Regions from separate parts of the Clostridium fungisolvens genome, predicted to be linked through region 1. Evidence: riboswitches for the same ligand, from Rfam matches in the RefSeq annotation. Region 1 holds a riboswitch; each other region holds the start of a gene.
What was found. Region 1 has a riboswitch for cyclic di-GMP ahead of bsdtw1_RS22670 (DNRLRE domain-containing protein). Riboswitches for the same ligand answer to the same signal wherever they lie in the genome.

Region 1 (5,652 bases):
GAAAATAATCACTATAGCCTGTGTCACTAGTTTGTCCATCTAAGGTTGCAGTAGCTTTAATCCTATAAAGCTGATTAAGCTTTGGTGTCAGTATTTTATCTGCCTGCCAGTTACTATCCTTTCCCTTATACACATAAGCTTTAGGGAAAAGACTGGAGTACATAGCACCATCAGGATATTTGTAGATATAGCTAGCCTCTGCACTTCCTTTAAAATCTGGATTTTCAACATCTAACTCGTAGTTTACTGTAGAGGTTGGCTTTACTAATCCATCTATAGAGATTCCATCAACTTTAAGACTTCCTTCACTATCGTGTTCAGTAATTGGTCTTAAGTTTATATTTGGTGCGCCAAAAGGCATGTTAGTATCTACACCATCTACAAATTCATAGAATATCTTAATCGATGGTCTCTGAGTTGTATATTCATTTTTATCTGTTGAAAAAGCTTCACATTGTTGAGTTTCATTTAGATATTGCAAAAGTATTCCGTTGTTTGCTTTCCCATTTACCCAATCACTTACTATTTGCTTAATATCAAAATCAACAGCATGCGCATTAGGCGTTACCATTGCAGAAGAATAATATGTTTTATTCTTCGGTTGGTTATTCCAAGTTAATCTAGTTATATCATAGCTATCATCAACACTATACAAACCAACTTCTCTGTCATTATTTCCAAAGGAAGTAGATTGAAACATCTCAAGAGTTGCTGATGTAATTGTAGCTTCTTTAGGAACCTTAGCATTAACATCAAACTTAAGATAAGTCCTAGTTTTCTGGAATCCATTTGTTATACTTGAATTATTCCCTGATTTCACACCATCATCCGTTCCAACATAGCTATAACCGTTATTCAACGTGTTGGTATTAGGTGCATTTTCTTCAGCACAGGTTACATTGATCTCTGAATTAACAAAACCAGTATCAGGATCAATTTTTACTGGATAAGCTCTCTCTGGTGCCTTAAGCCAGTTTTCATCTACTGTCACAGTAATAATATCTTTACCAAACAGTTTCTTTTCTAGCTTTATAGTTAAGTTATTATTTGTTTTTCCAGAAGCATCAGTCATAACAGGAGCACTTAGTATAACCGTAGGTTGTTGTTTACCTGCTTCATATCCTCTTATTGAATTAAATTCTTCTTTAAGCGTTAATCCCTTGGTGCTAACTGCATATTTAAAGGTAGATTTGTCAACATAGCGATTAAGTATAATGTCTTCCTTAACACTATCTGAATTTGCAGTATATTGATAATCTACACCATCGAAAACATCATTATATAAAACTGAGTTTTCTGCAGCTGCACTTCTAGAAAAATCTCCTTCCATAGGAAACAAGTTGATAGAGACTTTCCCTTTTTGTATTGCTATACCTTTGTCCTTAGTAATTTCAGTTGGAAGGTTTACCTTATAGTCATTGGCTTTATTTTCATAATATCCGCCACTACTATTTAGGTTTAGAGTATTATCTACTTCTTGGTAGTTTCCCTTCTCATCTTTAAAGTTGACCTTATCAAAGAAGATTTGTTGTACTTCTGTTTTTTTATCCAGCTTATAAGTCTTACTATTAGCTGTTCTTTTGCTTACTACTTCCTTATCCTTAGTATAAGTTTCTTCTTTCTTTGATTTAGTTACACTTGGTTTCCTAAGAGCCTTCGTAGACTTGTTGTCAGTCTGACTTACAGAACTTACTTTTTCAGCTTCTTTGTTGATGTCCTTACCGTAATACTCTCCCTTTTGCGGCTGCTTTGCTAAGTTTTCAGCGGCATATACGAGTACATCATTTGAAGAAAAAAGTAAATTAGAGAAAATCAAAAAGATACATATGGCCCTTATTAGAATGTTTCTTTTCATCCTACACCCCCTAATAAGTCCATAGATATGAGCATATTGAATTTTAGACATGTGAATAGATTTCATAGAATATATAAATGAAATATACCACTTAGGTAACCCGGCTACCTTAGTATTTAAAATACCTTAGGCCCGTAGCTTTGCGTCTTTATCTTTCAATAAATTTGCCTTTATCTATGGTTTTTTAATAATATACATCCACTTATGGAATAATGCTTTAACAATTGTAATACTTTTCCCATACAATTACTAATTTACATTTAATCCATAATTTAATAATCGTATTTATTAATAATTTATTAATAGTTAGTTTACTAATAGTGTAGATATCTTCTTTTATATGTAATCAGTTTTGTTATATTTTCATATGAAACTTTATGATTCACTGTGACTCCATTGACATCTTGTTAGTCCATTATTTTTAGCATCATATGCCAAATTAAAAGACTAGCAACAATGTGTATGTAAAACCACATTATTGCTAGTCTTTATATATTATTTACCTTCATTTATCTTCTCAGCAAGATCATTTAGATAAACCCATCTGTCCATCTTCTCTTCTAGAAGCTTTTCTGTTTCTTCCTTTTCTGCTATAAGTTCTTGAAGAAGAGAATAGTTTGTGCTAGCTGCATTTATCTTAGCTTCTAGTTCGCTTATCTTTTCTTCTATTCCTGCTATAATCTCATCTATTTCGTCATACTCTCTTTGCTCTTTAAATGAGAACTTTAATGCTCTTTCTTTTTTCTTACCTTGATTACTATCCACAGCTTCTGCTTTTTTATCAACAGTTTTCTTATTCTTTTCTTCTGAACTGTTGATATCTTTTTGTCTATTATCTTCTTTATAGTCAGTGTAGTTACCTGTGTACTGATCTACCTTCCCATTGCCTTCAAAGGAGAATATCTTAGTTGCCATTCTATCTAAGAAGTATCTATCATGGGATACTGATATAACTGCACCAGGGAATTCATCTAAGTAGTCTTCTAATATTGTAAGGGTCTCTATATCGAGGTCATTGGTAGGCTCATCTAATATAAGAACATTTGGTGCTTCCATTAAAACTCTAAGTAGATATAGTCTTCTCTTTTCTCCACCTGACAGTTTTGATATTGGAGTCCATTGATCTGCTGGTGGGAACTTAAATCTTTCAAGCATTTGTGATGCACTTAACTTATATCCTTCTTCATTGGATATAAATTCTGCACCTTCTCTTATATAATCTATAACTCTTAAAGAATCATCCATATGATAAGTTTCTTGAGAGAATGCACCTATCTTAACTGTTTCACCAACTTCAACATCTCCGCTATCTGGCTTAATCTTTCCACTTATTATATTTATTAAAGTGGATTTACCCATTCCGTTAGGTCCTATTATTCCTACTCTATCATCTCTAAGTAATATATAACTAAAGTCATCAATAAGCTTTCTATCACCAAAAGACTTACTTATGTTATTTACTTCTATTACTTTCTTTCCAAGACGAGTACTTGCTACGGATATCTCAACCTTAGAATTATCTATATCTATCTTTTGCTCACTTAGTTCTTCAAATCTATCTATTCTGGCCTTCTGCTTTGTACTTCTAGCCTTAGCCCCTCTTCTTATCCAAGCCAGTTCTTTTCTTAAAAGATTTTGTCTCTTCTTTTCGCTAGCAAGTTCCATCTCTTCACGTTCTACTTTTTTCTCTAGAAAATCACTATAGTTTCCTTTATAGGTATAAAGGTTACCCTTATCAAGTTCTATTATCTCATTGACAACTCTGTCTAGGAAATATCTATCATGAGTTATCATAAGCAGTGCACCTTTTCTTTTATTAAGGTATTGCTCAAGCCAATCTATAGTATCGTTGTCTAGATGGTTTGTAGGCTCATCTAATATCAATAGATCACAAGGACTTATAAGAACAGCAGCTAAGGCTATTCTCTTTCTTTGTCCTCCAGAAAGATTGCCTACCTTTGCATTAAAATCTGAAACCCCAAGTTTATTTAAGATAGCCTTTGCATCACTCTCTATACTCCAAGCGTTCATGCTATCCATCTGACTTGTAAGCTTCATTATCTCTTCGCCAGTGGCAGTATGACTTTCCATTGCTTTCTCGTATTGTCTTATAAGTTTCATTAAAGGAGTATCTCCTCTAAATACTTGCTCTAATACTGTTGACTCTGGATTAAAATCTGGACTTTGAGAAAGGTATTCTACTCTTACGGAGTTGCCCTTCACTACCTTTCCTTCATCAGGAACTTCTACTCCCGATACTACCTTTAAGAAAGTAGTTTTACCAGTACCATTTACACCAATGATACCAATCTTATCTCCTTCATTTATTCCAAAGCTTATATTATTAAAAAGTTTCTTTTCACTATAACTTTTTGATACGTTCTCTATGGTTAAAAGATTCATCTATTAATTCCTTTCTTTGTGAATGATCTTATTATATAGAGTTCCTAGCTCAACTATCAATTTATACATGCCCGAAAATCCCCAGAACTCGCTATTTTCGAACAAGTATAAATTAAGTTTCGACATAGGAACTCTTTAGAAGCTTCTCATCAAATTTTTAATGCAAAATTATTAAGAAGTACTCTCTGTTTATCTATAATACGTCAAGCAGTTCACACTATCTCTGATTATATCTTATGTGTATCTGCTTTTCAAATGGAATTACCTTGCAAGGCGCATAAATACTATATATTCATATAATTTTATAATTATATGATTAAATAAATATTTAAATATTTAAATATATAAATAGTTGTATAGTTATCTATTTACATAGTTGTATTGGAATCTATAAGAAAATAACTGATGTTGACTCGTGGAATATACTTTGTACTGTTTAGGTTTAATAAAAATAAAAGGCGAACCTGTTAAAGTTCGCCTATGATTATAAATACTTACTTCAATAGCTAACAAAACTATGCCTCTACCTCTTTACTACTAGCTACATTCTTATCCACATTAAAGTTATATATTACTCCTAAAATTATAAATAAAGCTCCAATAAACTTACCCATTGAAAACTTATGAAAACTAAAATAATCTATGACCATTCCCATTACAATTTGTCCTACAAAAATAAGCACCATAGAGTAGATAGCTGGAATCTTAGGAATAACTTTATTTGATAAAACTATTACTACAACTCCTAATAGTCCCCCAAGGTAAGCATATATAGGTATACTATTTATATTTATTTCTGTCATAGGTGCTGCTGTTCCAGTAGATCTTATTATTATATATAACAACAAAGAAAAAGAAAGTCCTGTTATATAATTTATAAGAGTTCCCTTAAGCCCACCTATCTTTTCTGCTAGCTTCCCATTTATTATCATTGAGAGAGTAACAAAGGCTCCCCCTAAAACTGTCAACAAAATATTTAACATCTAAAATCCCTCCCTAATATAAGGCCATCACTACTATTCCAAGAATTATAAAAGCAAAGCCTAGTAACTTCTTTTTTTCAAAGCTATACTTTTTCATTCCAAGAAGACCAAAATGATCTATAACCGTGGCAGCAGTAAGCTGACCAACCATTCCTAAAGATATTGAAAGTGATGCTCCAACTTTAGAAAAGGTCAGATTGTTTATCAGAACCACCATTACCCCAATTAATCCTGCACTTAACAGATATAACGGTACCTTATGAAGATCCATAGAAAACTTTTCTTTCTTAACTACCATAACAATTATTACACTTATAAGTCCTACTAAATGAATTACTACTAAAGAAAGATTATTTCCCACACTAGCCTGAAGTTCACTATTAAAACTAATCATTATAGTTATGATAAAAC
Region 2 (5,652 bases), on a different contig from region 1:
GTTCAAGGTGCAGTGAACCCATTAGGCGTACAAGCTATTGCAGCCTTTAATGCAGTTAATAGAGTAGATGATTTTGCTTTTATGCCAGAACAAAGTATAGCTCAAGCAATGACTACTTTTTTGGCTCAGAATAGAGGGGCTAAGAAAAATGATCGTATTAAGCCAGGCTTATGGACAGGACTAAAGTTAGAAACTATTTACTGGTTCATAATATGTGCAGTGATTTTTTTAGGATCAAGGAGCATAATGAAGCTCTTTATCAATGGCAGCGATGATGCTGTTGTAAATATGGGAGTAATGTATCTTGAAATGATGGCATTTTTCTATTTACTACCTAGTTGGACAAATGGAATACAAGGGTACTTTAGGGGAATGGGTGATTTGAAGATAACATTAATGTCAACCTTTGTACAAATGATTGGAAGAGTAATTTTCTCTTACATTTTTGCTCCAAGATTTGGAGTTGCAGGTATAGCATTAAGTTGTGGTCTTGGATGGATTGTAATGCTAAGTTATGAGGTGCCTTTCTTTATAAAGAATATAAAGAAAAGCTAATTTGAATCGTATATAGATATAAAACTAAAAAAGTCTAAATTATATTGGTAAAACGAAAATCAATATAATTTAGACTTTTTTCAAGGTTGTATTAATATACTATTTTTAAACGATCTTTACAACCGTACCTAAAGGTACTAAGCTTGATAACTCCAGTACATCTTTGTTATACATACGAATACAACCATTTGACACATTTTTGCCTATGGAGGCAGGATTATTAGTTCCGTGGATGCCGTAATCACCATTAGGTGCATCCAGTCCTAGCCACCTTACACCAAAAGGACCACCTGGATTTATAGCTTTATTTATTATCTTAAAAGTTCCCTTTGGAGTAGGGGTAGAAGATTTTCCAACTGCAACTGTATAGGATTTGAAAAAGTTACCAGACTTAAATAAAGTTAGTGTATGGGCTTCCGTATTAATTGTGATGCTATAAATTGCCCTGTAATATTGAAAATAGTCATCAGAGAATGGATAATCAAACATAAAACTCCTAAAAAATAATAATTAATATAGAATATATTATTATGATTAGTAAAATTGAGTGAATATAAGTTATAGATGGATTACGAAGTAGTTCATCTATATAAAATTAATTAAAAAATATAGGAAAGTAGGAATAATTTATGATATTATGTATATATATGTATTAGTTAATAGTTATTATTGATTAAGTACATCTATCAATGAATGGAGTACTGCTAGAATTTATATTTTAATAGTGGAGGCTTTGATCTATATACTTAATTGGGCACTTTGTATATGGTGAGCGAGTAGTGCAACCGGCCAACTTATAATAGTAGGTCGGTTGCATTTTGAGTTTTTTGGAAATTTTGAGGGGGATAAAATTGAAGAAGTTTATAATATTTTCAATCATTACGATCTTGCTACTTTTTTTAGGATATAAGTACTTGTTTTTAGTTAGGAATCAAGTATCTATATATAAGGAGAATGGAGTTTCTTATATAGCAAAGGTTGATAGTAAGTCTTTTTATATATACAAGTATGGGAAATGGGAGAAATCTTTTATTAAAGGAGTAAATATAGGAGCTGCTAAACCAGGCGCTTATCCAGGGGAACTAGCAATAACTAAGGATGAGTATATGAGATGGTTTAAGGAGATTTCAGCCATGAATGCAGATACTATAAGAGTATATACAATTCTTAAACCAGAGTTCTATGATGCTTTATATGAATATAATAGGACTGCAATAAAACCATTATATATTTTTCAAGGGGTTTGGGCAAATGAAGATGATCTAAAAAAATTTAAAAATACACATAACCCAAAGATTAAGAATGGATTCAAAGAAGATATAAAGACGCTTGTAGATATAATTCATGGAAATGCAAAACTATCGGCTAAAAGTGGGTATGCTAGTGGTAATTATACAAAGGAGGTATCCCCTTATGTTATGGGATGGATACTAGGAATTGAGTGGGACCCTGAGCTTGTAAATAACACTAATGCTATTAATAAGAATATAAGCGATTATAATGGTAAGTTCTTATATACTGAAAAAGCTTCTCCTTTTGAAATTTTCTTAGGTGAGTCAGGAGATTATGCAATACAATATGAGACTGAAAAATATAAAATGCAAAGGCCTGTGAGTTTCACTAATTGGGTTACAACAGATGTGTTAAAGCATCCAAATGAACCATTGGAGACTGAAGATATGGCTGAGGTTAATACGGAACATATAAAGAAGAAAGACACTTTTAAATCAGGGCTTTTTGCAGCTTATCATATATATCCGTATTATCCAGATTCTATGAATTATCAACATGAATATTCAAGCTTTAAAGATGAAAATGGTAAAGTAGATACTTATAAGGCATATTTAAAAGACTTAATTAAAGAACATACAGTTCCTGTATTAGTTGCCGAATTTGGTGTTCCTGCAGCAAGGGGAATGGCGCATAGAAGTGTTTATATGGGGTACAATCAAGGGAACTTAGATGAAAAGAGTCAAGGGGAAATGGATGTAGCTATGCTTAAGGATATATATGATGAAGGATATGCTGGAGGACTTATATTCACCTGGCAAGACGAATGGTTTAAAAGAACATGGAACAATATGGATCTTGATATAGCTGATAGAAGAGCTTACTGGTCCAATACACAGACAAATGAGCAGGAATTTGGGATATTAGCTTTTGACCCTGGAAATAAGGAAAGTATATGTTATGTTGATGGTGATGTATCAGATTGGAAGAAGGATAAGCCTATAATAAGCGATGATAATATGAAGATATATACTAAAAGTGATGAAAAATATCTATATATTATGGCAGACGTTAAAAATTTTAATTTTGATGAGGATAAGTTACTTATTCCAATTGATATAACCCCAAAGTCAGGTAACTTAAAATATAAAGACTTAAACATAGAACTAAAAAGACCTACAGATATGATAATAGCTTTAGATAAAAAAGCAGGATCTAGGATAGTTGTGGATGCTTATTATGATTCTTTCTATTATATGTACGCGTACAAGGCACTTAAGAAAGATGGTACTTCTATGATAGATAAGAATTCAACTTATGAGAAGAAAGATACAGGAATCTTTAATCCTATGTACCTTTGTTTAAATAGGCAGCTGTATCTTCCACAGGACAACAAATCAATTCCCTTAGAAAAGTATGAAACAGGAAAACTTGTTAAAGGAGACGGTAATCCAAAGAATAAGGATTTCAACTCTTTAACGGATTTTTCTGTAAACAAAGATAAGATAGAGATTAGGATACCTTGGCAGTTATTAAATGTTATGGATCCTTCTTCAAAAATGATCATGGATAATTTTTATGAGAAAAAAGATATAGCTCCGTTAAAAATAGATGGATTATATGAAGGTGGAATTTTAATTAGGGACAATAAGGTAGTTGATAATAGTGAAATGAAATTATATAGCTGGAAGGAATGGGAAACACCCACTTATCACGAAAGGCTTAAACTTTCATATAACATTATAAAAGATGCATTTAAATCTATAGGATATTAGAATCAGTTTCAAGCTTTAAATCATTATTACATTTACATTAAAATTTGAGGGAGGTTATTATGGATCAATATGTATATATATCAATAGGATTTTTTTCAATAATAATAGTATTACTGTATTTCTATATATTTTATGAAAAAGTTATAGAATTATATAAAAATAAAAAATTAAATAAACATGCACAAGAAATAATACCACTTATTGATTCTATCGTCAGTGGAATAACAGCCGAAGGACTAAATTATAATAACTTGGAACAGATTAAAGTATTAAGTAAGGATAAAGATAAAAGAGGAATAATTGAAGAAAGAATGCTTTATCATTTTGAAAATAAAGATAAAAACTATTTTAGTAAATTAACTAAAATATGCGAAGGCATTGATATTATAAAATATGAAATTGCAAATTTAAAAAATAGAAATTATTTTCATAAGGCATTAGCTGCAAAAAACTTAGGGGATTTGAGAGGCGAACAAGCTATTAAAGCCCTACTTGATGAAGTAAATACTTCAAATAGTGATTTAAAATATAATATTTTATTAGCACTTGCCAAAATAGGAGATGAAGATTCTTTTATAAAGGCTTTCGAAGATATAGATTCAGCAATAATTTTAAGTGAGAGAAGTTTAATTGAAGTAGTTGATACTTTCGAAGGTGACAAAGAAAAGATTTATAGATATATGATCAATTCAGATAATAGTTTCATGGCTTCCGTATTCATAAAGTCAGCCGGTAATTTAAAATATCAGATACTTAACGAAGATATTTCAAAATATCTATGCAGTGAAAATAAAGAACTAAAAATTTCTGCAGTAAAGGCTATAGGAAGTATGGGAGATGAAGTTTATCTTGATACAATAATAAGTCTCTTACAAGATAGTGAATGGGAAGTAAGAGCAGTCACTGCGAAAATTCTGAGTAACTTTGATAGTGACAAAGTGCTCACACCATTAGCTAATTCACTAACAGATGCACAGTGGTATGTAAGATACAACTCAGCCACAGCTATACTTAACCATAAGAATGGAATAAACATAATATCATATGTATTTCAAGGTGAAGATAAGTTTGCAAAGGATATTATTATTTCAGCTATAGAAAATTCTCAAAATGGAGTTCAATTATTTGAGAATTCAAATGAGCCAGAAAGAATGGAATTAGTAAGTCAAATAAACAAGTATAGGAATTCTAAACACGAGGAGGCTGTAGTATGAACTTAACCATAATAAAAGAGATAATTATAGATTTTAATAATTTTGTACTATATTATGTTTTAGCTATTAACTCAATATACTTTATTCAATTAGTATTGTCAGCCTTTAGTCTATATGACTACATTAGAAAGATGCATTATTCTGATTACAAGAAATATACAAGCTCAACAAATATGATACCAATATCGGTGCTTGTACCTGCATATAATGAAGAGAAAACAATCGTAGATAGTATAAAATCGCTTTTATCACTTAACTACCCATCTTTTGAAATAATAGTAGTGAATGATGGATCAAGGGATGAAACCTTTAAAAGGATAGTTGAGGCTTATGGATTAAATGAAATAAACCAGCCAGTAAGATATTTGATAAAGACAAAAAAGGTTAATGGAATCTATAAAAACTTAGATATACCTAATTTAACTCTTGTAGATAAAGAAAATGGAGGAAAGGCTGATGCCCTTAACGTTGGAATAAACATATCTAAGTATCCTGTATTTACATCAATAGATGCTGATTCAGTGCTTGAAAGCGATTCATTGGTCAGAGTTATAATGCCATTTATTGAAGACAAAGAGACTGTGGCAGTGGGTGGAATCGTAAGAATAGCAAATGGCAGTAATATAAAGCAAGGAAAGGTAAGAGCTATAGGATTACCTAAAAACAATCTGGCAATGTTTCAAGTTATAGAGTATCTAAGAGCCTTTTTAACTGGTAGAATGGGATGGAATGCTTTGGGATGTCTTCTTATTATATCGGGAGCCTTTGGTGCCTTTAGAAAAGATGTAGTTATAGAGGCTGGGGGGTACGTGGATAATACAATCGGTGAAGACATGGAGTTAGTGGTTAAGATTCATAAGAACTTGAGAAAGAATAAA
Region 3 (5,652 bases), on a different contig from region 1:
TCATCACCAAGTGACTTAATTGTAAATTGAATTTCTCCTTTCTTAGGAGCCGCACTTATGGTAAATGGATGTGAGGAAAACTTACTACTCTTTCCAGGAAGCTTAATGAATGCAAATTGTCCTGGTTTAAATTTTATACTATGCCCTAAAGCCTCTCCTGTAATCTCTAGTGTACCATCTGATACAATTTTAAGTTTACTAACCTTAAATTTAAACTTAAATGCTGCTTTTTCATAAATAAAGACACTATAAAATATTGAAATAATTCCTATGAAGTTAATTATATTTAGCCATATACTAAATGGATCAAAAGAAAATACCGGGTAGGTAGAACTTCCGTAATAATGATATACTCCCATCATATACGCCACAATCATAAATTTATGGATAGCCTTCCATCTTTCATAATTTAACTTTTTCGCTACAATTGCAGTTATTATGAGTATTACGAACAGATATAGACTAAAGCTACCATACATCGCATATGGATCTCTAGGTATTGGTATTCCGGCTTTAATCTCAGCTCTCTTTCCCATTTCAATTGTTATATTGTGAATAACAACTAAGAGCAACGCTGATATACTTAAGTATTTATGATATACATACGACTTATCAAGCCCATTGAATATATAGTCTAAAATCTTATTCCGTGTAGAGATAAAGTTTACTAAAGCAAAAGCAACCAAGGCAAATGCGGCTATCAACTGCGAATATTCACTCATTGTAGATATCTCCCTAGTTGAGCTTACAAATAGCCATGTTACAAAAGTTATTAACATACTAAATATAATAAATAAAAAACCTAACTTCTTTTTCATATTAACACCTCTCAAATAAATTCTATTACCATCTCTATTTTCTAGCTTTACTATATTTTAATGAGGCTATAGTAAAACAACTCTTAATTCTCTCATAGGAAGAATATATTCCTGCTAAAAATGTAGAATAAAGCAATATACTAACAATGTAAATTTTATTACTTGAATTAAATAAACTTAAAATGCAGATTATACCTGGAATTAAGAAAAATATAGCTGAAACTGTTCTCCCAACTCTATCAAAAATAAATGGATGTTCCGATGAAGTTTTATAAAGCTTAATAAAATTAGAAGTTGCAACGAATTCTAAAAACTTAATACAAACAAACACTAAATACCATAAAGGTAATACATGAGTACTTATTAGTGCTGCATAAGAAGAAACTATATATAACAAATCTGCTAATACGTCTAATTTAGCACCAAGAATGGTAGCTGCTCCTAATCTTCTTGCAATCTTACCATCAAAGAAATCCGAAACACATATCATTATAAATAAACTTATTAATGTCGAGTTATAATCTTGTCCATATAGAAATTGCTTAAAAATAAGAAAATCAAATAAAATTGTCATAATTATTCTTGCTATAGTCATACCATTAGGTATACTTCTTAAAACTCTATCCATATCCATCTCCCCTAAACTCTCTTAATTCCTTATCTATCTTAAATATAAACTAGTTAAATTAACAAAACCTTAAAACTAGCTGAGAATTAGCTGAGAATTATGTAAAAACTATACTTTTTTTGTACTGTATCTTACAGCGGATAAAAGACCTAGTTATAAGCAAAAATATAACCTATCTACATTAAATCTAAAATTATAATTAGGAGGTTCATAAATGCTTAAGAAATCATCTAACATCTTTACATTAATAACTGCTAATATTCTTATAGCAACTTTTTTATTAATAGGATGTGCAAGTACTGGAAATAGTAGCATTTTATCAATTAATAAAATTTCAAGCAGAACAACGTTTGAGAATAAAACTGCTGATTCTCAAATGTACATAAGACCAGACAATGTTAGTATAGATCGGGCAAAACAACTTTTGATAGAAGGCAATAAAAGATATGTTGATAATAAAGTACTAACACATGATATAAGCGATGCTAGACGTAAGAAACTATCTACAGATGGTCAGAAGCCTTTTGCAGTTGTGTTAAGTTGCTCAGACTCTAGAGTTCCACCTGAATTAGTGTTTGATCAAGGACTAGGTGATTTATTTGTTGTTAGAAATGCTGGAAATGTAATTGATCCTATTGCATTAGGAAGCATAGAATATGGAGCCGAACATCTAGGTGCCCCATTAATAATTGTTTTAGGTCATGAAAAATGTGGTGCAGTAAAAGCTGCAATTGAAGGTGGTACAACATCTGAAAATATTACAGCTATAATAGATCAAATAAAACCATCTTATAATAAAACTAAAAATAATAGTCAAAATGCAGATGAAATTTATAATCTAACAATTGATGAAAATATAAAAAATTCTATGAATTTGATTAATAAAAGCTTAGTTATTCAAAAGTTAACTGCCGAAAGGAAGATAAATGTAATTGGAGCCAAGTATCATATGGATACAGGTAAAGTAACCTTTGATATACAGTAGCATTTTTGACAAAAAAGTGCAGCCTTTTAATTAATAAAGGCTGCTAAAAATTTTAATTATATAATATACTCCTTTAATATTTTCTCAATACTGGCTGCAAAATTATCCGCAGCGCCCCAATCAAACTTAAAAAGCCAGCCTTCTGAGCTGCCTGTAGCTATAGCTCTTACATCTGTGTATCCTTTAATATTATCTATTATTACAACTAGTGCAGCCCTATTGCTAGTTCTCATGTAGTATTTTTCATAAACTAATGTTCCTGTACACACTCCATTTTCTAACTCAAAGAACTCTTCGTGTACTAAATCTGCACTTTGGCTATTCTTTACTAACGAAAATGCTTTATTTGGGGTAATATTAACCTTAAAATTATATTTACTCATAAATCTCCCTCCTTTATTAAAAACAATATATCTATTACCTTATATAAATAGTACTAATATATGTACTCTATAATAATCACTTGTCACTAACACATAATTTTACACATCAATATCAATATGCCTTATTAAACCAGGTTTTAACAATACCCTTCTGTATTGTTTATTTACGCTCTATATAGTAAAATTATCATATTAGATATAAAAGAGTAAACTTATTAGTATATATGCTATATTATATTACTTTAAAGTTAAATTTATATAGTTATATTTTTAGTGGTTTTCTAACTATATATCTAAAAAAATTAAAAAGTGAAAAAGGCAAACCATGGGAAACCATGAGACGCAAAGCCAAGGGCCTGTACCACATTTTATCTTGTGGATGGCAGCCGGTTACCACAGGGAATACTAATTTCAATTCTATAGACCTACTTAAGGTCTGTCTTTTCCCTATTTCCCTTTTTCACAAAGAAAGGTAGGGTCAAAATGAAAAAACTTTTATGCAGCAGTTTTCTATTTTTAGCATCACTGCTACTATTCTTCCAACTGGCACCACCAGTGGAAAAAGTCTATGCATTAACAAATAACAATGTGTTACCGCCAAGCAACCTGTCAGTCCAACTTACTACCCCAAGTGATGCGAAACTCTCTTGGAGCTCTGTTTATGGAGCTACTGGTTATAATGTTTATGGAATAACTGATGGTCAACTTAAGTTAGTTGGTACAACAACATCAACCTCTTATTCTTTTAATAACATTCCTGAAGGAGATTATAGTTATGTTGTATCAACATTAAGTACAGATGGAGAGTCAGGACCTTGTGCCCCTGTTACTTTTAATGTTACTTATCCAAATATGACAGCTCCAACTGCATTAACCAGTAAAATTCAAAATGGTAATGATATAGTTTTAACTTGGACAAGCTCTCAATATGCTAAAACTTATAACATTTATCAGATTGGTGCTGATAGCCAAAAGACATTAGTTTCTACATCAAGCACACCGACTTATACTATAACTAATGCACCTGCTGGAAGCTATACTTATGCAGTTTCAGCAGTAAATCCACTTTATGGTGAATCTTCAATATCAGCCTCAACTAATGTAAATATGGTTTTACCAACTATGACAGCCCCAGGTAATTTTGCTTATTCAATATTAAACGGAAATGATATATCTCTGAAGTGGAACGCTGTTAGTTACGCTACAGGCTATAAGGTTTATCAAATTATTGATGGACAAAAAACTTTAAAAAGTACCACTACTGGTACTAGTATTTCATATACTAATATGACTGCTGGTGACTATACGTATGAAGTTCACTCTTATAGCGACAGATTTGGTGAATCTCAAGATGGATCTCAACTGACATTTACTCTGATACTTCCAGTAATGCAGACACCAGGCAGCTTAACTTATAGTATTGCAAATGGTAATGATATTACCTTAAAATGGGCAGCTGTTCCATATGCAACTAATTATACAGTTTATCAAATAATTGATGGAGTAAAGGTTTTAAAAAGTACGTTAACAGGAACAACTGTTACCTACTCTAATATGCCTGGAAATGACTATATTTATGAAGTTCATTCTTATTCAACTCGTTTTGGAGAATCACAGGATGGAAGCCAAATAAGCTTTAATTTAACTTTGCCATCAATGGAAGCTCCAAGTTCCTTAACATATTCTATAGCAAATGGTAATGATATAACTTTAAAGTGGGCCTCAGTTCCATATGCAACCAATTATAGAGTGTACCAAATAGTTAATGGCCAAAAAGTTTTAAAAAGCACATTAACTGGAACTAGTATAACTTATACTAATATGAATGGTGGAGATTATACTTACGAAGTCCACTCCTATAGTGATAGATTCAGCGAGTCAACTGAAGGAAGCAGTCTTTCATTTACACTGACACTTCCGGTGATGACACCGCCAACAGACGTAGTTCAAACTATTAAAAGTGCTACGGATTTCACCTTGAATTGGACAGCATCTCCTTATGCTACGAGTTATAAGGTATATCAAATAGTTAATGGCCAGAAAGTATTAAAAAGTACAGTTACAAGTACTACTGTTTCTTATACAAATATGACTTCAGGTGATTATAGCTTTGAAATTCATTCTTATTCAACCCGTTTTGGAGAGTCTTCAGATGGAAGTACTATAATTGTTACACTGAATGGACAAACAATGCAGGCTCCAACTAACTTAACATATAGTATTACAAATGGAAATGATATAACTTTAAAATGGACCGCTTCACCATATGCAACAAGCTACAAAATATATCAAGTAATTGACGGACAAGCAGTTTTGCAAAAAACTGTAACTACTACTAGTGCTAGTTTTACCAACATGGCTGGTGGTAATTATGATTACCTCATAAATTCTGTATCTACAATTTTAGGTGAATCTCCGGTAGGAGCAGAAACTGCCTTTACTTTAGTTTTACCAACAATGGCCGCTCCAGGTAACTTAACTTATAAGATACAGAATGGAAATGACGTAGTATTGACGTGGTCGGCAGTAACATATGCTAATAACTACAAGGTTTATGAATTAATTGATGGTCAATTAGTGTTAAAGACTACAGTATCAGCTACAACAGCAACATTAACTAATGTACCAGAAGGTGATCATACTTATGTAGTTAATTCAGTAAGTACACGTTTTGGTGAATCACTAGAAGGAAGCAATGTATCATTTTCACTAACTTTCCCTACAATGCTTGCACCTGGAAACCTTACTTATAGCATTGCAAATGGAAATGATATAACTTTAAAATGGAATTCAGTAACCTACTCAACTGGGTATAACATCTATCAACTAATTAATGGT
Region 4 (5,652 bases), on a different contig from region 1:
GAACCATAACTTCTAAATGCATTATTGGTTCAAGCAAGATTGGCTTTGCCATCTCAACACCCTTTTTGTAAGCTAAAGATGCTGCAATCTTAAATGCCATTTCTGAAGAATCCACTGGGTGATAAGAACCATCATGTAAGGTTGCCCTTAATCTTATAACTGGATATCCAGCCAAAACTCCATGCAGTATACAATCTTTAAGCCCTTTTTCTACAGCTGGTATATAATTTCTCGGAACAACTCCTCCTACTACTTGATCTACAAATTGAAGTTCATCATAGCCATCATTTCTAGGTTCAAATTTAATCTTTACATCGCCGTATTGACCGTGTCCGCCAGATTGTTTTTTATGCTTGCCTTGTACATCAGCAATGCCTTTTATAGTTTCTCTATATGGCACCTTTGGATTTTGAAGAATAACCTCTGCGCCAAACTTATTTTTTAATTTAGATGCAATAACATCAAGATGCGTCTCTCCAACCCCTGAAATTATAGTTTCTGCATTTTCTACATCTCTAGATACCCTAAACGTAGGATCTTCCTCTAATAACTTTGTAAGTGCCGATGATATCTTATCCTCATCACCCTTACTCTTAGGAAGTACAGCCATAGATATAACTGGATCTGGAAATTCCATCGGCTCATATATCACCTTATTATTGCTATCACAAATTGTATCACCAGTTGCAGTATACTGAAGCTTAGCTACAGCACCTATATCCCCAGCAGTAACTTCTTTTGTTGGCATCTGATTTTTTCCTCTTAAGAAATATAAATTCCCCATCTTCTCATTTCTTTCCTTAGAGGAATTATATACTATAGAATCAGCCACAGCCTTTCCTGTCAGCACTCTAAATATAGACAACTTTCCTACAAAAGGGTCAGCTACAGTTTTAAAGACGAAAGCTGAAAAAGGCTTTTCATCATCTATCTTAACAGGATTATTGTTATCGTTTAACTTTTTATATCCACTTCTCACCATCTTATCTGGAGAAGGGAAACAACCAACTATATCTTCAATAAGCGCTCCCATACCAATTACTTCTAGTGAGCTACCACACATAACTGGAGCTATCTCTCCAGTACAGCACCCGTTAATTAACCCTCTATATATCTCTTCATCGGTTAATTCTCCCTCACTAAAATATTTATCTAGAAGCTCTTCATCAGTCTCAGCTACAGCTTCCATAATCATCTGCTTACACTCTTGAACTTTATCTAAATATTCCTCTGGAACTTCTTTTAATTCAACTTTATTATTCTTTCTATCATGAACCTTAACTTTTCTTTTTATTACATCTATTACACCTGTAAATTCGCTTTCTTTTCCAATTGGATATTGTATTGGAACTACTGTTATACCAAATTTACTCTTTAGATCAGCTAATACTTTATCATAATCTGAGTTTTCTCTATCTAACTTGTTTATAAAAAATGCTCTAGGTAACTTCATCTTATTGCAATATTCCCATGCCTTTTCCGTACCAACCTGTATTCCGGCGGCACCACAAACTACAATCATGGAAACATCTATAGCTCTAATCCCTTGTATTTCTTCACCTACAAAGTCAAAATAACCAGGAATATCTACAAGGTTTATCTTTTTATCATTCCATTCAAATGGAATAACAGAAGCAGATAAAGAGATTCCCCTCTTTTTTTCTTCAACATCATAGTCACTTGTAGTTGTGCCTTCTTCTATCTTTCCTAATCTATCAATGGTTTTAGTATAATATAATAAAGCTTCTGCTAGGGCTGTTTTCCCTGATGAACTATGTCCAATTATACCTACATTTCTTAGATTATCAGTTTTATAGTCTTTCATACATTTTATCTTAACTTCATAATCTATAAAGTTAAGATATTCACCTACCTTCCATTAAAATTTAGACTTTAGCTGTATATAAAGCAGTAGTTGATTGATATCTTTTTGAGATTTATTTTGCAAGATACTGTACTTATCTTTTAATATCTTACCGAAACTAAAAAAACTCATATCAACTAGCTAAAGATTTTCAAAGCTAAAAATATTTTCTTTTTGAACAGAATGTATTAATGGTAAATATAAACGATTTAATATTAATGTGTTGAAAGTTAAATTGATAGATTTAATTTTATAGATGTTGTGTATCATATGACGGGATAATCCTATAAAGTATTCAACCTTTATATCGCTTGTAAAAAATTCGCTAAAGCGATCTTCTTTAGTAAATTTTTTTGCGCATCTGCCTTTTCTTAAGCGTATGTGAAGAATCTTACAGGCGGCATATTCTTCTTTTTTATTCTTTAACTTATATTATGTCTTAGTGTATTCGGATAATTATCCTCATATATAATTTAGTTATAAATTCATAAAGAATAAAATAGAATTAGTTACTAATAAATGTATTCATACCTTTTTTATATTATTATAATAAATAATATTCTCTTCCTTAAATTATTATCCTTCTTATTTTCAAAAAATTCTGAAAACATTTTCTATATAACTAATTATTGGAATAAATCTATAAATTATACCTTATATTTAAAATTTTTTATTTAAAAATAACATGCATTGAATTAAATGTTAATTTTTTGTGTATTTATGTACATTTTGTGTAATCTTTGGTAAAATAGTCGTAATTAGTAATTTTACCCAAATCCTTATATTAATAATGTTATCTATTTTTACTTAATAAAGGCAAACCTATCGAAAGGTTGGGACGCAAAGCTATGGATCTAAGAATTTGATTTATGATTGCCAGGCTACTAAGTTTGTTAGATTAAAAATGGACAAGTTTTAATTTGTCCATTTTTATTTTTAATATTATTTTAAATTAAAAATTTTAATTATACGGAGGAGATATTATGGTAAAAAACGTAATAATAAAAGGAGTAGGAAGTTATCATCCTGAAAAGACACTATATAACGATTACTATATAGAACACTATAAAAGATTTGGAACGGAAAATCATGCAATAGGACTTATGGAGAAAATGGGAAGAGACAGAAGAACTATAGCTTCTCCAGACGAAACAAGCATTACAATGGCGGTGGAAGCTGCAAAAGTGGCTTTAGAAAGAAGTAATCTTACCCCATTAGATATTGATGCAATAATATCAGCATCAGATACTCCTGAATTTCTTACACCATGTTGTGCGCTAATTATAAAAAATGAACTAAAGGCAGAAAATGCTACAAATGTTTTTGATATAAATAATGATTGTATAGGTATGCTTACAGCAATCGACATTGCTTCAAGATTTTTAAAATTAGACGATAAATATAAAAGAATTCTTGTATTAGGTTCAATGAACATGTTACCATTTTCTAGAGAAGATGATTTAGTTGTTTATCAAGGTATATCAGATGGAGCTGCAGCTATTATACTTGAAATTGTAGAAGAGGAGGAAGAAAGAGGATTTTTAGGTTCTAGGGTATTCACTGATGATAGTTATAATGAAAATATAAGATTTCCTAATTGTGGTTTGTCAAAAATAACTGATGAAAAAACTTCAAATTATGATCGAAGATTAAAATGGGATCCTTTCGATTTTAGTTTTCTTTCTGATGAATGGACTAAACTTATAAGCTCCTTACTAAGAGATTATAAGCTTACTCCAAAGCAAGTTTCTCATTATTTTATATCACAATTCTCTAAATATGATCTGTATCAAACTATTGAAAAACTGGGTGTAGATAAATCTAAGGCTATATTTATCGGTGATAGATATGGCTATACTGGTTGTGCAAGCCCAATCATGGCACTAGATGATAAATTATCTATTGAAGGTTTTAAGTCAGGGGATATTCTAATATTTTGTTCTGTTGCAGCTGGTTACACTATGTCTTCTCTAATCTATAAATGGTAATTAATTTTTAGAAACAGGGGGATAAGAATGGAAGCCTTATCAAGTAGTATAATTGACTTTCAGAAAAAAACATTAAAATTTGTATTAATAATATATTCTGTTAGTGCATTAATGGCAGGAACATTATTTATAGGTATGAAGGCAATGAATTTATATCCTGAAATAAGTTGGAGCTCATTATATATTTTAATGGCTCTAACCTTATTTGAGGTTATACTTTTTAGATTAGGATACAAATGGGCTATGAAGGATGCCCAATCATGGAAGAGAGGGTTAACTTTTTTAAAAGCTAGCTTAGTGATTATATGTTATGTAAACTATATTTATTTGGCTTGGATGGTTCCATCTAAGGAATTATGGATAGTAGTATTCTACTTCATACTATTAAGTGCACTTTTATTTGATCACAAGCTAACTCTTATTTCAGTGGGAGCTAGCGTACTATCACAAGTGTATATATTCTTTAGTAATTCAAATTTACTGCCTGAAAACCAAGTTTTTTTAAGAGAAATAATTATTAGAATAATTGTGATAACCCTTACTTCTTTTGCTATATATATTTTTACATATTTCTCTTCATTATTACTTAAAGATATAAGTAATAATGAAAAAGATATAAAAGAAAAAAATGAACATATCTTTAATTTATTCTCTCAAATAAGTGAGTTCTCAGAGATGCTATTAAATTCAAGTACTACCTTATCAACAGCTGTTGATCAAGAAGCAAAATCTCTTCAATATATAGCCTCTTTAAGTAACGATATTAATAATGATGCAAACCACATGTTAAATAACTCTCAAAAGAATGAAACCATATTATCTAACTTACTTGACATAAATAAGAATGTTTCTAGTAAGGTTGATAGTACTAAAGCATTTTCTAATGAAATTATTTCATTATCTAATGAGAATAACAAATCTCTAAGAGAGGCTCTAAATATAATAAACCATATAAGCATAAGAATAAAAAATACTTTCGAAGCTTCTAAAGTTCTTGAAGAAAAATCAGCTGAAATAGATAGTATTATAGGGATAATAAGTGATATATCAGAGCAAACAAATCTTCTTGCCTTAAATGCCTCTATAGAAGCTGCTAGAGCTGGCGAATTAGGTAAAGGATTTGCCGTAGTTGCTGATGAGGTTAGAAAATTAGCTGAAGATAGTAGAACTTCTCTAACTGATATAGGTTCAATATTAAGTGAATTTAAAGAAAAAATACGAGAAGTGGAAGGACTAATGACTGAAAATAATGCTCAAATTTCCACTGGTAATACTATATTGACTAATGCTGTTGATAATGTATCCACTATGGTTGATAAACTGAAGGTATCTAATACTAATATAACTACTATCAGTGAGTTAGCATCCTCAATGATTACTGAAACAGAAAACGTTGTTTCATTTAATTCTAAGATATCTGAACTTACTGAAGAAACAATAAATAAATTTAAAGAAGTGTCCGATTCAGTAAACCAAAATGCTGCTGTTGGTGAAGAGATAGCTGCAAGTTCAGAATACCTAAGAGATTTAGCTAAGGAAATGAATACATTAACTAACAAGAACTAAAACTTATAACTATAAATTAGTTATAATAGCCAATAGGCTGTCCCTATAAGTATTAAACTTATCACGGACAGCCTATCTTTATTTATAGTTTTTATTATGCAACCTTTTCTTCTTCGCTCTCTTCCCATGCTGGTTCTGGTCCTCTTAAGTAAGATAATAGAGCTGCTACTACACTAAATATAAATGATATAGTAAAAGCTAATCTGAGTCCACCGATAAACTTTCCAATAGCTA

Region 2: it holds a riboswitch for cyclic di-GMP, as region 1 does, so the genes downstream of both, bsdtw1_RS02920 (family 2 glycosyl transferase) here and bsdtw1_RS22670 (DNRLRE domain-containing protein) in region 1, are expected to answer to the same signal.
Region 3: it holds a riboswitch for cyclic di-GMP, as region 1 does, so the genes downstream of both, bsdtw1_RS21370 (OmpL47-type beta-barrel domain-containing protein) here and bsdtw1_RS22670 (DNRLRE domain-containing protein) in region 1, are expected to answer to the same signal.
Region 4: it holds a riboswitch for cyclic di-GMP, as region 1 does, so the genes downstream of both, bsdtw1_RS23150 (ketoacyl-ACP synthase III) here and bsdtw1_RS22670 (DNRLRE domain-containing protein) in region 1, are expected to answer to the same signal.

The regions. Positions count from the first base shown of each region.
Region 1 is NZ_BLZR01000002.1:61,669-67,320, forward strand. It holds gene bsdtw1_RS22670 (DNRLRE domain-containing protein) at 1-1,855, opposite strand, end outside; cyclic di-GMP riboswitch class I at 1,947-2,034, opposite strand; gene bsdtw1_RS22675 (ABC-F family ATP-binding cassette domain-containing protein) at 2,351-4,258, opposite strand; gene bsdtw1_RS22680 (DMT family transporter) at 4,774-5,241, opposite strand; gene bsdtw1_RS22685 (DMT family transporter) at 5,255-5,652, opposite strand, start outside.
Region 2 is NZ_BLZR01000001.1:767,308-772,959, forward strand. It holds gene bsdtw1_RS02910 (MATE family efflux transporter) at 1-555, shown strand, start outside; gene bsdtw1_RS02915 (L,D-transpeptidase) at 661-1,044, opposite strand; cyclic di-GMP riboswitch class II at 1,274-1,355, shown strand; gene bsdtw1_RS02920 (family 2 glycosyl transferase) at 1,407-3,560, shown strand; gene bsdtw1_RS02925 (HEAT repeat domain-containing protein) at 3,620-4,774, shown strand; gene bsdtw1_RS02930 (glycosyltransferase family 2 protein) at 4,771-5,652, shown strand, end outside.
Region 3 is NZ_BLZR01000001.1:4,821,483-4,827,134, forward strand. It holds gene bsdtw1_RS21350 (ferredoxin reductase family protein) at 1-818, opposite strand, end outside; gene bsdtw1_RS21355 (CDP-alcohol phosphatidyltransferase family protein) at 853-1,446, opposite strand; gene bsdtw1_RS21360 (carbonic anhydrase) at 1,661-2,431, shown strand; gene bsdtw1_RS21365 (DUF6054 family protein) at 2,488-2,814, opposite strand; cyclic di-GMP riboswitch class I at 3,122-3,212, shown strand; gene bsdtw1_RS21370 (OmpL47-type beta-barrel domain-containing protein) at 3,298-5,652, shown strand, end outside.
Region 4 is NZ_BLZR01000003.1:2,204-7,855, reverse strand. It holds gene fusA (elongation factor G) at 1-1,825, opposite strand, end outside; cyclic di-GMP riboswitch class I at 2,670-2,753, shown strand; gene bsdtw1_RS23150 (ketoacyl-ACP synthase III) at 2,848-3,852, shown strand; gene bsdtw1_RS23145 (methyl-accepting chemotaxis protein) at 3,880-5,418, shown strand; gene bsdtw1_RS23140 (MFS transporter) at 5,513-5,652, opposite strand, start outside.